3 regions of the Rothia sp. SD9660Na genome follow, and region 1 is predicted to be linked to each of the others. Evidence: predicted binding sites of a transcription regulator. Region 1 holds the regulator's gene; each other region holds the start of a gene.
What was found. Region 1 encodes HrcA, which represses chaperone genes, less so after heat shock. Its sites were predicted from a motif close to TTNGCACTCGNNNNNNNCGAGTGCNAA; they were not measured.

Region 1 (4,327 bases):
GCGGTCTGACTCAGCTGAGTCAGACCGCCCCCTTCATGTTCTAGCGGCCCGGGTGCCTACTTACCGCGGCGAGTGAGCTTGCTGAAAAGACGGGTATTGCCCTTGTACTGGTAGGGGTTGCCGTGGGTTACCTTCACACCGGCAATCAGAGCTGAGATAGCCAAGTAGGTCCAGGCCAGGGCAGCGATGAGGCCGAAGAGCCAGCCAATACCTGGAATGTTGCTGAGCATAATAGAGATAGCCAGAACCAGGGTGGGTAGCAGGGTGAAGTCAAGAGCTTCACGAGATTCCTGCTCGGTGAAGGGGCCACGGCCTCGGTAGAGGTAGTAGATGACGGCCGCGGGAATACAACCTAGCACGCCCCCAAAGTGTGCAGCGGTTGCGATATTGCGGTCTGCGCTAACAGACAGGTGTGCAGCGGTTGCAGGTGACCCCTTGTAGGCGGTCGAGGAAGGTGCTGATGCGGTCTTCAAGAATTCTTCTCTTTGAGGTTGAAGGGCGAATGAGTGATGTGCAGGCTTTTAAGCCCACCAGTCACAATTTTAGTCAAAGCCGGGGGAGGGCGGTATATGTGAAGCCTACGAATTTATGGGGGAGCAGGACGATATTTGTCACACCGGCTGTACCCGCTCTAGCCTGCTGACCCATCCAGGGTGACGAAGTCAATGAGGTGTTCTACGGGCCCTAAGAGACTTGGTTCAAGGTCGGTGTAGGAGTTGACCCTCTTGAGGATGGAATCCCAGCCGGCGCGGACATCCCCGGGGGTCTCTGCCGCCCGGCCGAAACGCCGCAGTATGCCGGTCTTCCAATCTTCCCTGCGGGGAACTTCGGGCCAGGCCTGTAAGCCCAATACCTGGGGCTTGACGGCCTGCCAGATATCCACAAAGGGGTGGCCCACAATCAGCACGTTATCGCGGGCACCTGCTACGGCCATGGCCTCTTGTGCGATGTGCTCTTCCTTACTTCCCGCCACCAGGTGATCTACCAGAATTCCTAGCCTGCGGTGGGGAGCTGGGCCAAAGGCTGCAACAGCACCAGCGAGGTCATCAACCCCGTGCAGAGGCTCCACCACGATACCCTCAACCCGTAGGTCGTGGCCCCAGACCTTTTCAATGAGCTCGGCATCGTGTACGCCCTCCACCCAGATACGGCTGGCTCTGGCCGTCCGCGCTAGAGCGTTTTCCACCGCAACCGACCCCGACCGAGAAACCTGCCGTGTAGCGGTCTTAGGCTTCTGCTGAGGCTTGGTTAGGTCAATGCTGCGACCCTCAAGCAAAAACCCCGGCCCCAGGGGGAAGAACTTGATTCGGCCCCGCCGGTCTTCGAGGCCCACCTGGGGGCCGGACGCCGTAGCCCGCAGGGTCACTGCCGCCCCCACAAAGCCGGTGGCGGCGTCCTCTAACACCATGCCGGGGGTAAGAGGTACCTTGGGCAGGGCAGGGCGGTGGGAGGTGAGGTCGGCCTGACCCCAAGTATCGCGGTAGTCCATCGGTGTGTCTCTCACTCTCTCATCCAGGGGCATTAGCCATCAGCGTACCGAGTTCTGATTCTAGTTCAGTGGTATTAGAGTTAACGGGTAACTTAGCACTCAAGGTCATCAAGTGCTAACTTAGCCCCGCAGATCTCTTCGCCCGCCTAACGAAGACCTATGAGCCCAGGAGGTGCCGTGAACCACCCGAGACGCTTGCAAGTTCTGCAAGCCATCGTCGAAGAATACGTGCACACCCGCGAGCCCGTGGGGTCCAAAACCCTGCTTGAGCGGCACCAGCTGGGGGTTTCCAGCGCCACCGTCCGCAACGACATGGCAGCCCTTGAAGAACAGGGTCTCATCCAGGCCCCCCACGCCAGCGCCGGGCGGGTGCCCACCGACCGAGGCTACCGCCTTTTCGTTGACCAGATATCGTCCTTACAACCCCTCTCTGACGCTGAAAAACGGGCGATTCGCACCTTACTCGATAGTGCCGAAAGCGTTGATGAGATGATGAAGACCAGCGTGCGTCTACTCTCATCACTCACCCATCAGGTAGCTATGGTGCAGTACCCCACCGGCCCGGCTGCCAGTGTGCGTCATATCGAGCTGGTCTCCCTCTCCAGCTCCACGGTGCTGCTAATCCTTATCACCGACTCCGGCCATGTTAACCAGCGCACCCTCACCCTCGCCCACAGCCCCGAAGAGCTTGCAGTAGCCCGCCAGCAACTCCTTGACCTCTACGCCAACCGTACGCTCGACAGCATAGCCGCAGCACCGGCGTCCGTCCCCGGTACTAACCTGCTCGGTCCCCTTACCGAGGCCTTGCACCTACTTGCAGCCCAGGGGGCCTCATCGCAGGTGCTGATTGCGGGAACCTCCTACCTTGCTGCCTCGACCGTAGATTTCAGAGGCAGCATCGCCCCGGTACTCGATGCCCTAGAAGAGCAGGTTGCGCTCCTCAAGCTACTCACCGACCTAGAGCACGATGAACGCGGATTTGCCGTGAGTATTGGCTCTGAGAACCGCAGCGAATCCCTGGCCGAAACCTCCGTCATCGCCAGTAGTTACGGGCCCGGGGGAGCTGCCCACGTGGGAGTCGTTGGCCCCACCCGCATGGACTACACCAGCACCGTCTCCAAGGTCAACGCCGTAGCCCGCTACCTATCCAAGATTTTGGGCCAGGCCTAGCCCTGCGCCTACCCCCTTTAAACCAGCCCATCGAAAGAGAGAACCAGTGAGCAGTCACTACGAAACCCTCGGCGTCTCACGCGATGCCAGCCCCGAAGAAATCAAGAAGGCCTACCGTAAGAAGGCCCGCCAGTTGCACCCCGACATCAACCCTTCGGAAGAAGCTGCCGAGGAGTTCAAGCGCGTCTCTCTCGCCCACGATGTGCTCTCTGACCCCGAAAAGCGCCGCATCTATGACCAGACCGGCAACGAAAACGGCACCGCCGGTGGCTTCGGTGCAGGAGCAGGCGGCTTCGGCGGGGGCTTTGGCGGCTTCCAAGACATCTTCGATACCTTCTTCAACTCTACCCCGCGCGGCCCCCAGAGCCGCGTCCGCCAGGGCCAGGACGCCCTCATCAACGTCAAGATTGACCTCAAAGATGCCGTCTTTGGCGCCAACAAGCCCATCACCGTTGATACCGCCGTCACCTGTGACCTCTGCAAGGGCGAAGGAACCGCTGAGGGCACCCACCCCGAAACCTGCGACACCTGCCACGGCCAGGGCTACATGCAGCGCCAGGTCCAGTCAATTCTGGGCACCGTTGTGCAGCCCGTTGAGTGCCCCACCTGCCGCGGGTTCGGCACCGTCATCAAACACCCCTGCGCTGAATGCTACGGCGAAGGCCGCGTGCGGGAACGCAAGCCCCTCACCATCAAAATTCCCGCCGGCGTCACCAACGGCGCCCGCATCCGCCTGGCAGGCCAGGGCGAAGCCGGCACCGCAGGCGGCCCCAATGGCGACCTCTACGTTGAGCTGCGCGTCAACCCCGACCCCACCTTCAGCCGCGACGGCGATGACCTGGTAGCCACCGTAGGTGTGCCCATGACTGCCGCGGCCCTGGGCACCACCATCACTCTCGACACCTTCGACGGCCCCCAGCAGGTTCAGATTCCCACCGGAACCCAGTCAGGTGACGTGGTCACCCTTAAGGACCTGGGCGTCACCCACCTGCGCGGCGGCGGCCGCGGCGACATCCGCGTGCAGATTGAGGTGCGCACCCCCACCGACCTCACCGAGGAGCAGAAGAACCTGCTCAAGCAGTTCTCCGAGCTTCGCGGCGAGGACCTGCAGGTCAGCGAAACCGTCACCCACAAGCAGGGCGGCTTCTTCTCCCGCCTCAAAGACCACCTCAAATAGGACGACCCCATGAGCAACGCTGTCTACTACATCGAACCTGACGAGCTGGCTGCCCTGACGCCAGGTGCCACCCTGCACCTGACCGGCGACGAGGGGCACCACGCCCTCGTCAAACGTCCGGAGCTCGGGGAAGGGCTCGATGTGGTAGACGGTGAGGGCAACCGCGCTATCACCCGGGTTACTGAGCTGGGTCAGGACGGCCCTGTGCTTGAGGTCCTCGAGCTTACCGAAGATACGGTGGGGGTAGAGATATACCTGGTGCAGGCCCTGGCTAAGGGGGATAGGGATATCCAGGCCATTGAAATGGCCACTGAGCTGGGTGCCCACGGTATTGTGCCCTGGAGTGCCGACCGGTCGATTGTGCGCTGGAAGATGGAGCGGGCCGTCAAAGCACGGGCTAAGTGGCAGAATACCGTTCGGGCAGCAGCTAAGCAGTCCCGCCGGGCCCTGCTACCCCCGGTCTACGAGCAGCACTCAACCGCAGATTTAGC
Region 2 (4,327 bases), 570 kb from region 1:
CCCCCCAGTCTTCAAAGGTGAAGGGGAGACCCGAGGTGGGCAGCTGCTGGAAAATCTGGGCCCGCTGGGAGGCAAAGCCGGTATCCTCCCCCTCCCAGAAGGGGGAGGACGCAGAAAGGGCTAGTAGGTGGGGGTAAAAGTTGGTGAGCCCGTTGAGCACCGGCAGGGCCTTATCACGAGAAGTAACCCCTGTATGCACATGGACCCCGTAGATAATCTGGCGGCGGCCCCAGAACTGGGAGCGGTCGAGCACCCGTAGGTAGCGATCCTTATCAACGACTTTTTGATCCAGGGCCCGGGAGAAGGGGTGGGTACCGGCTGAGAAGAAGGCTAGGCCCAGTTGGTCGGTCACTTCTTTGAGGACGCCGGTGGCTTGGGAGAGCTGGTCGGCCGCCTCGCCGGGAGTTCGGCAGATACCGGTGACTAGTTCAACGGTATTGTTGAGAAACTCGCCGGTGATGTGGGCCCGGTCGTCTGCTGCTTCGAGTACCCGGGGGTGCTGGTCTTGGAGTAGAGCCAGAACCTCGTCTGCGCGTGAAGCCAGTTCGCGGGTTTCTGGATCGACGAGGGCGACCTCCCATTCCACACCAATCGTGGACTGGTTCGAGGGGTGAAAAATCATGCGCTGGCTCCAGGGTCTCGGTGCGATGCTGGTTCTATCTTAGGGGCAGGGGCTAGCGCAGAAGAATCCGGCTCACTCTATGACGAATCCAATGAGATATATGTAATAAATCAGGCCTCCTCAGCCCAGATAGCTAGCCGCTGGGAATCTGTTCCCTGCCCCAGTCGGGTTAGAACCAGGGTAGCTTCTTTGTGAGGAGCCCCCTTCTTCTTTTTTACTCCGGTCAGCAGGCTTGCCCGCAGTTTTTCGGGGACCACATCGACCCCCCGCTTTTTGATGGTTAGGGCGGTAATTCCTTCTTCTTTGACCCAGCGGCGTAGCTTCTTCTCATTCAAAGGCAGGGTGCCCAGGACGCGGTAGGAGCGGCCCAGGGGGCTAACTACTGGGGAGTCCGAGGTCAGGTAGGCAATATTTTCATCCAGCAGGGTGGCCCCGACTGCCCGCGCAAAATCCGCGACCAGGTGGGAACGAACCACCGCCCCGTCGGGCTCAATCAGGTAGTCCCCTAAGTCAGCTACCTTAAGCGGCTCTTCATCGGCTGACGCCGTGAGCTGGGACGTCATCTCACCCAGGACCTGCCGGGTAACGGCGTTCGCCCCCAATACGGTAGCCGAGCGGGCAACCCCGGGCCGGGCCAGGGCGTTGAACCAGAGCACCACCTCCACCACAGACCCGCCGTGACTGACCCACTCGGCCTCCACCCCGCTCGGGATCGCCTCGTGGGGCAGGCCCGGGCCTAGCTTGACCCCCATAGGAATTCCGGTTGCCGCCAGCTTCTGCAGGAAGGAAAAGGGCGGGGAGAAGGCTTCGGGGTCAAAAAGGCGGGAGGTGGTAGAGCCGCCTTCAACCTCCCGGCGGGCTGGGTCTAGCCAGAGGGCGGCGACGCGCTCACCGCTCACGGTGGTGAGTTGTTCGAGCTCAACCTGTTCTACATCGCCCACGAGCACCTGGGCAGTGGGGTAAGGGGAGAGATTGTGGGCGGTCAGGGCTGCTGTAGCGGGGTCAAGCTCAACGGACGTCACCGCTAACCCTGCGCGGGCAAAGGCGAGGGAGTCTGCCCCCAGGCCACAGCCCAAATCAGCAACAGATTTTAGCCCGGCCTCCACGAAACGGGCAGCATGATGGTCGGCAACTGCTGCCCGGGTCGCCTGCTCATAGCCAGCCTCGGTGAAGAGCATACGCGAGGCTTCTTCCCCGAACTTGGTGGCCCCCAGGGCCCGCAGACGGGCCTGGGTCAGCAGGGCAGAGGAATCCTCGGCGCTGAAACCTTGAGCCCGCAGCTTACTGACGGCCTGGAGGGAACTAGCCGGCTGATAGGGCACTAGCTGGTCTAGGACTGCTAGCTGGTCGGCGGAGAAAGGCTGGGCACCGGCGCGGGGGAAAAAGGTCATGTACCTAGTTTAAAGGTTAGGGTGGGCGAGACCCGCTGAAGGCCGACTGGCTGGGGCTGGCGTGAATCGGGCGAGCCCCCAGGGCGCTAGAGCCGATGGCGGTAAAGGCTACCGGGAGGGAAGAAACCAGCATGATACCTGAGATAGCCAGGGGCCCGGCACGATGGCAACCTGCGAGAACATCGACCAGATGGAGAGGAACTTAGCCCACTGGGCGCTAGAGGGATGAGAAGGAAGCCGGCTCCAAAGAGGCCAAGGCAGAGGGCGGTCGTGGCTTTGCCGCGGTCTTGAGTAGAGACAGTTTCTGCTAGTACGGAGCCCCCAGCCTGATGGCTGCCAGAATCTGGATGGGAACGACGGCCCCGAAGCCGGCTGCGAAAAGAAAAGAGGGGACGAGTACCGGCCAGAAGATGAGTTTGAGCATGGTCGCCTATCTGCCGGGGAAAGTCGCTTCAACCTGTATTGTAGGGCACAACAACCTAAGCTGAGGCGGTGCGCTGTCTGCGAAACCGGCGCTTTATCTTGCCCGTAGGGGGTGAGGGGAATAAAGTTTTAGTTAGCACTTGACCGTTGACAGTGCTAAATCGGCAGTCGGTAGCACCGCGACGATACCGGCTTGAGCCCGCTTAGTGCATCATGGTCACCCCTTTTACGTTTTACGCTGAGACCTCACTTGAAGGAGTACCTCACCATGGCTATCAAGCCCCTCGAAGACCGCATTGTCGTTCAGATCGTTGAAGCAGAGCAGACCACCGCATCCGGCCTGGTTATCCCCGATACCGCTAAGGAAAAGCCCCAGGAGGCTAAGGTTATCGCTGTTGGCCCCGGCCGCATCGACGACAAGGGAAACCGCATCCCCGTTGACGTAGCTGAAGGTGACGTCGTTATCTTCTCCAAGTACGGTGGCACCGAGGTTAAGTACGGTGGAGCTGAGTACCTGATTCTCTCAGCCCGCGACGTTCTGGCTGTCGTTTCCTAAGTTTTCGCTGTTTCTACCGCACAAACCACGAAACACGAGAAAGAAGTAAGGATTCATGGCAAAACAGCTTGAATTCAATGATGATGCGCGTAAGCACCTGCAGGCAGGCGTCGATAAGCTTGCTAACGCTGTCAAGGTAACCCTGGGCCCCCGCGGCCGTAACGTGGTGCTTGATAAGCAGTGGGGCGCCCCCATCATCACCAACGACGGTGTGTCGATCGCCCGCGAGATTGAACTGGAAAACCCCTACGAAAACCTGGGTGCCCAGCTCGCCAAGGAAGTAGCTACCAAGACCAACGATGTTGCTGGCGACGGTACCACCACCGCAACCGTCCTCGCCCAGGCACTGGTGTCTGAGGGCCTGCGCAACGTTACCTCGGGCGCTGCCCCCGGTGAGGTCAAGCGCGGCATCGAGACCGCAACCAAGCTGGTATCTGAGCGCCTGCTGGCTAACGCCCGCGAGGTCAAGGGTGAAGAAGTTGCCCACGTAGCAGCTATCTCAGCTCAGTCACCCCAGATTGGTGAGCTGCTCTCTGAGGCCTTCAGCAAGGTAGGCCAGGACGGCGTCATCACCATCGAGGACGGCTCCACCACCGAGGTTGAGCTCGAAGTGACCGAGGGTATGCAGTTCGACAAGGGCTACCTTTCACCCTCCTTCGTCACCGACCCTGAACGTGCCGAGGCTGTTCTTGAGAACACCGCGATTCTGCTCTACCAGGGCAAGATTTCAACCGTGGCTGAGATTATGCCCGTGCTTGAGAAGATTGTTCAGGCTAAGAAGCCTCTGACCATCATCGCTGAGGACGTGGACGGCGAAGCTCTTTCCACTCTGGTGGTTAATAAGCTCCGCGGCAACCTTGACGTCGTAGCGCTGAAGGCACCCGGTTTTGGCGACCGCCGTAAGGCAATCTTCCAGGACCTGGCTATCCTGACCGGTGGCACCGTCATCACCGGTGAACTGGGCATTTCCCTGGACGCCGTCACCCTGGACCAGCTCGGTTCAGCCCGCCGTGTGACCGTCACCAAGAACAACACCACCATCGTCGACGGTGGCGGCACCTCTGAGGCCGTTGCCGAGCGCGTTGACCAGCTGCGTGCCGAAATTGAGCGCGTGGACTCCGAGTGGGACCGCGAAAAGCTCAAGGAACGCCTGGCCAAGCTGGCCGGTGGCGTAGGCGTCATCAAGGTGGGTGCTGCAACCGAGGTTGAGGCCAAGGAACGCAAGCACCGCATCGAGGATGCCGTGTCCTCCACCCGTGCCGCTCTGGAAGAGGGCATTGTCGCCGGTGGCGGTACCGCCCTGGTTCACGCTCTGGCAGCCCTGGACGGCGTTGA
Region 3 (4,327 bases), 870 kb from region 1:
TTAGTGATTTAAAGCATACCTACAGATAGATGTGAGGTGCAATACTATTATCTAAATTTTTTAGTCATATTTTTGGCGGGGTGCAAAAACTCCGCCGCACCTTGCCCGAGGGCAAGAAACGGCGGAGTTTTGAGCGCATCGAAAGCCGGATTTCGCCGGTTTTCTCAGGCGGGCGTGATTACATCATGCCGCCCATGCCACCCATGTCGGGGGCGGCAGCTGCTGCTGCGGGTTCGGGCTTGTCGGCAACGACGGCCTCGGTGGTCAGGAAGAGACCGGCGATGGAGGCAGCGTTCTGCAGGGCAGAGCGGGTTACCTTCACGGGGTCGTTGATGCCTGCTGCCATGAGGTCTTCGTACTCACCGGTTGCGGCGTTCAGGCCGGTACCTGCGGGCAGGTTGCGGACCTTGTCGACAACGACGCCGGGCTCCAGGCCTGCGTTGAAGGCGATCTGCTTGAGGGGAGCATCGATAGCGACGCGGACGATGTTGGCACCGGTTGCTTCGTCGCCGGAAAGTTCCAGCTTCTCGAAGGCCTTAACGCCGGCCTGAATCAGGGCTACGCCGCCGCCGGGGACGATGCCCTCTTCAACGGCTGCCTTAGCGTTGCGGACGGCGTCCTCGATGCGGTGCTTGCGTTCCTTGAGTTCGACCTCGGTGGCGGCACCTGCCTTGAGAACTGCGACGCCGCCAGCCAGCTTGGCCAGGCGCTCCTGCAGCTTCTCGCGGTCGTAGTCGGAATCGGAGTTAGCGATTTCGCCACGGATCTGGGCTACGCGCCCCTCGATAGCGTCGGCATCGCCGGCGCCCTCGATGATGGTGGTCTCGTCCTTGGTGACAACAACCTTGCGGGCCTGGCCCAGCAGGTCGATGGTTGCGGTGTCGAGGGAGAGGCCGACCTCTTCGGTGATGACCTGGCCGCCGGTGAGAATAGCGATGTCGGCCAGCTGAGCCTTGCGGCGGTCGCCGAAGCCGGGAGCCTTAACAGCTACAGACTTGATGGAACCGCGCATCTTGTTAAGCACCAGCAGGGCCAGGGCTTCGCCCTCGACGTCCTCTGCGACAATCAGCAGGGGCTTGCCGGACTGCATGACCTTTTCGAGGACGGGGACGAGGTCCTTGACGTTAGAAATCTTGGAGCTAACAATCAGGATGTAGGGGTCTTCAAGAACAGCTTCCTGGCGGTCTGCGTCGGTGACGAAGTAGCCGGAGAGGAAGCCCTTGTCGAAGCGCATGCCCTCGGTCAGTTCCAGGGTCAGGCCGAAGGTGTTGGACTCTTCGACGGTGATGACGCCTTCCTTGCCGACCTTTTCCATGGCCTGGGCAATCAGCTTACCGATTTCGGGGTCGCCGGCTGAGATAGATGCGGTTGCAGCGATCTCTTCTTCGGTTTCAACTTCCTTAGCTGACTCCAGCAGTTCGGCAGTGACGGCTTCAACAGCCTTTTCGATGCCGCGCTTGAGGGAGAGGGGGTCGGCACCAGCAGCGACGTTGCGCAGGCCTTCGCGGACGAGAGCCTGAGCTAGGACGGTTGCGGTGGTGGTACCGTCACCGGCGATGTCGTCGGTCTTCTTGGCGACTTCCTTGACCAGCTCTGCGCCGATCTTTTCGTAGGGGTCTTCGAGTTCGATTTCCTTGGCGATGGAAACACCGTCGTTGGTGATGGTGGGTGCGCCCCAGGCCTTCTCCAGTACAACGTTGCGACCGCGGGGGCCGAGGGTTACCTTCACTGCGTCTGCCAGGGTGTTTAGACCCTTTTCAAGACCGCGGCGTGCCTCTTCATCAAAAGCAATCAGCTTTGCCATATGGCTTTCGCTCCTTCTGGAACATTCGGGGTGAGCGCGATTCTTCGGTGCCCGCGACGGACGGCGCAGCCCGGCTTGTGCTGCCATGGGGCAGGTGGGTGCGCCTCACCAGAGCATCGCTTCAGGTGTCTTACTCAAGAGCGGTTCGGCGGCTAAACCTAGCACATGATTTAGCAGTCGAAGCCTCTGAGTGCTAATACCAATCTTGGCACTTGAGCTCTAGGGGCGCAAACCTATTGCTCTCACAGCCGACCCTTAATCGCCCACAGCGCACAAGAGGTGCTAGGTAGGTCAGCGGTGGGCGGACGTCCGCTGGGCGTGAGCTAGCGGCCCTAACCTAGCTGGTAGGTGCCGGTTGCCCAGTCGTAGATGTAGCTACCGGCGGGGTCGAAGTAGAAGGTGCCAGTTGCCGGGTCATAACTGTAGCGGTCGACCCCCTCGGGCACAGTAGAGTTGGCAGGCGCTTCCCCTGCCCCAGTCGAGTTCTCTATCCCGGTGACAGCGTTGGCGGTTTCTTCGGCAGTAGCTGAGGGCGAGGACGCGACTCCCGGCAGGCTGGTGGGGTCGAAATCAGCTCCCAGGACCACGTAGACAAGGCCGGTCTCAGCCTGGTAGTCCTGGGCGATGGTAGGCAGACCTAGGGCATCAGCTATTTCGTTAGCTTCTGAGGAGGCGCCGGTGGCGAAGTAGACCATGGATTCAGCGGTGTAGGCCCCGGCCCAGTTAGCGGTAGAGGTAACGGTGTAGCCGGCCGCTTCGAGGGCTGCGGTGGCCTGGGCGGCAGCACCGGCCGGGGCGCTGGAGTTGTAGACCTCAACGGTCACGCTGGAGGGGTTAGTGGTGGGAGTAGCTTCAGTGCTCGGGCTTGCCGAAGCGGTAGCGGTGGCGCTACTGGTTCCGGATGCCTCGGGGGCAGCGGTACGCGGAGAAATCACGTACATGGTGCCACCTACAATAAGGGCCAGCACGCCGCTGATAATAATTGCCAGTAGCCCTGCGCGAGAGGTTGCATTGTCAACAGGGGCACCGCGATAGGCGCCTCGGCGGGAGGTGTTTTCGTCGATATCGTCGAACTCATCGCGGGGGTAGCTGTTCACGGGCGTCCTCATGATCGTGCGCGGTGGCGGGGTTTTAGTTACTAGGGTACACGCTAGGCTTCTTCAAGAGGCAGGTAAAGCAGGCTTGCAGCGAAGCTGCCGACCAAGAGAGTTAGGTCAGAGCATCGCGCTTGAGGCGTAGGCGGCGGGTGAGCGCAGGTTCGGCGGCAATTGCTCTGGGATTGTCGATGAGGGCGTTGAGCCGCTGGTAGTAGGCCACCGGGGTGAGCCCCAGGGTGCGGGTAATAGCCTGTTCTTTACTACCCTGGTACTTGAAGCGTTTTTTCTCAAGATTGAGAATTGCCGCTTCGTTCTCGGTGAGGCCCTCTTCGGGTTCGGTGGTCTCGCTGCTCATCTCTTCACTTTCGGTGGTCTAGTCTTAGTAGGGAGAATACCGCACCGACGCCTAAGGAGTACCGTGCCTGCCCGCCCCCTGCATGAGATTATGGACCCTGGCTGGGCTCAAGCCCTCGCCCCGGCAGAACCCCAGATTCGAGCTATGGGTAACTTTCTGCGGGCAGAGCACGAGGCTGGGCGGACAACACTGCCCCCGGGGGCCGATATTTTCCGCGCTTTCACCTACCCCATGAGCGAGGTCAAAGTGCTGGTGATTGGGCAGGATCCCTACCCCACTCCCGGCCACGCGATGGGGTTGAGCTTTTCGGTACGCCCCGAGGTGCGCCCGATTCCCCGGTCGCTACAGAACATTTATAAGGAGCTCCAGGCCGACACCGGGCTGGTGCCCCCACCCCACGGGGATCTTACGGCGTGGAGCGCCCAGGGGGTTATGCTCATGAACCGGGTGCTTTCCGTAGGGGCAGGCCAGGCAGGCTCGCACCGTAATCTGGGCTGGGAGCACATCACGACCGCCGCCATCGAGGCGCTGGCGCAGCGGGGCACGCCCCTGGTGGGGCTACTCTGGGGTGCGGACGCCCGCAAATGCAGGCCCCTGCTCGGCGGCTACCCCTGTGTTGAGTCTCCCCATCCGTCACCGCTTTCGGCCTCGCGGGGCTTCTTCGGCTCGCGGCCCTTTAGCCGGGTGAATGAGCTCCTGGTGCAGCAAGGAGCGCAGCCCGTGGACTGGGCGCTCCCCCACTAGAACATAGTCATAGGGGCATATAGCTATGTCACACCAGATTCCACGAGCTCCTCGACCGTAAACGCCCTGTCATGGCATCCCACAGGTAAGTGCCGAACACAATCCCCGTGGCCATCAGCAGAACCGTCACCCCGGCAGCGGTGAGGCCCTGGCCCCCGGCAAAGACGTCCTCCCCTCCCAAAACCAGGTAGGAGGAGCGGAAAATAGTGAGACCCGGCAGCATAAACATCATGCCCGGCACATAGTAAATAGAGGCCGGGCTATGCAAAAGATAACCCAAGAAGGCCGAGCTCAGTCCCACCAGGGTTGCCCCGGCGAGTACCTGCA

Region 2: the regulator HrcA is predicted to act here: its motif matches at 2,570-2,596, upstream of groES (co-chaperone GroES).
Region 3: the regulator HrcA is predicted to act here: its motif matches at 1,975-2,001, upstream of groL (chaperonin GroEL).

The regions. Positions count from the first base shown of each region.
Region 1 covers NZ_CP125946.1:1,213,810-1,218,136, forward strand. The annotation lists gene QM007_RS05915 (DUF4870 domain-containing protein) at 57-473, opposite strand; gene QM007_RS05920 (DUF3097 family protein) at 632-1,489, opposite strand; gene hrcA (heat-inducible transcriptional repressor HrcA) at 1,667-2,659, shown strand; gene dnaJ (molecular chaperone DnaJ) at 2,706-3,836, shown strand; gene QM007_RS05935 (16S rRNA (uracil(1498)-N(3))-methyltransferase) at 3,846-4,327, shown strand, end outside.
Region 2 covers NZ_CP125946.1:640,935-645,261, forward strand. The annotation lists gene QM007_RS03215 (glutamate--cysteine ligase) at 1-622, opposite strand, end outside; gene QM007_RS03220 (class I SAM-dependent methyltransferase) at 733-2,013, opposite strand; gene groES (co-chaperone GroES) at 2,705-2,992, shown strand; gene groL (chaperonin GroEL) at 3,048-4,327, shown strand, end outside.
Region 3 covers NZ_CP125946.1:339,311-343,637, reverse strand. The annotation lists gene groL (chaperonin GroEL) at 179-1,804, opposite strand; gene QM007_RS01770 (LytR C-terminal domain-containing protein) at 2,137-2,901, opposite strand; gene QM007_RS01765 (DUF3263 domain-containing protein) at 3,014-3,256, opposite strand; gene QM007_RS01760 (uracil-DNA glycosylase) at 3,320-4,000, shown strand; gene QM007_RS01755 (threonine/serine exporter family protein) at 4,029-4,327, opposite strand, start outside.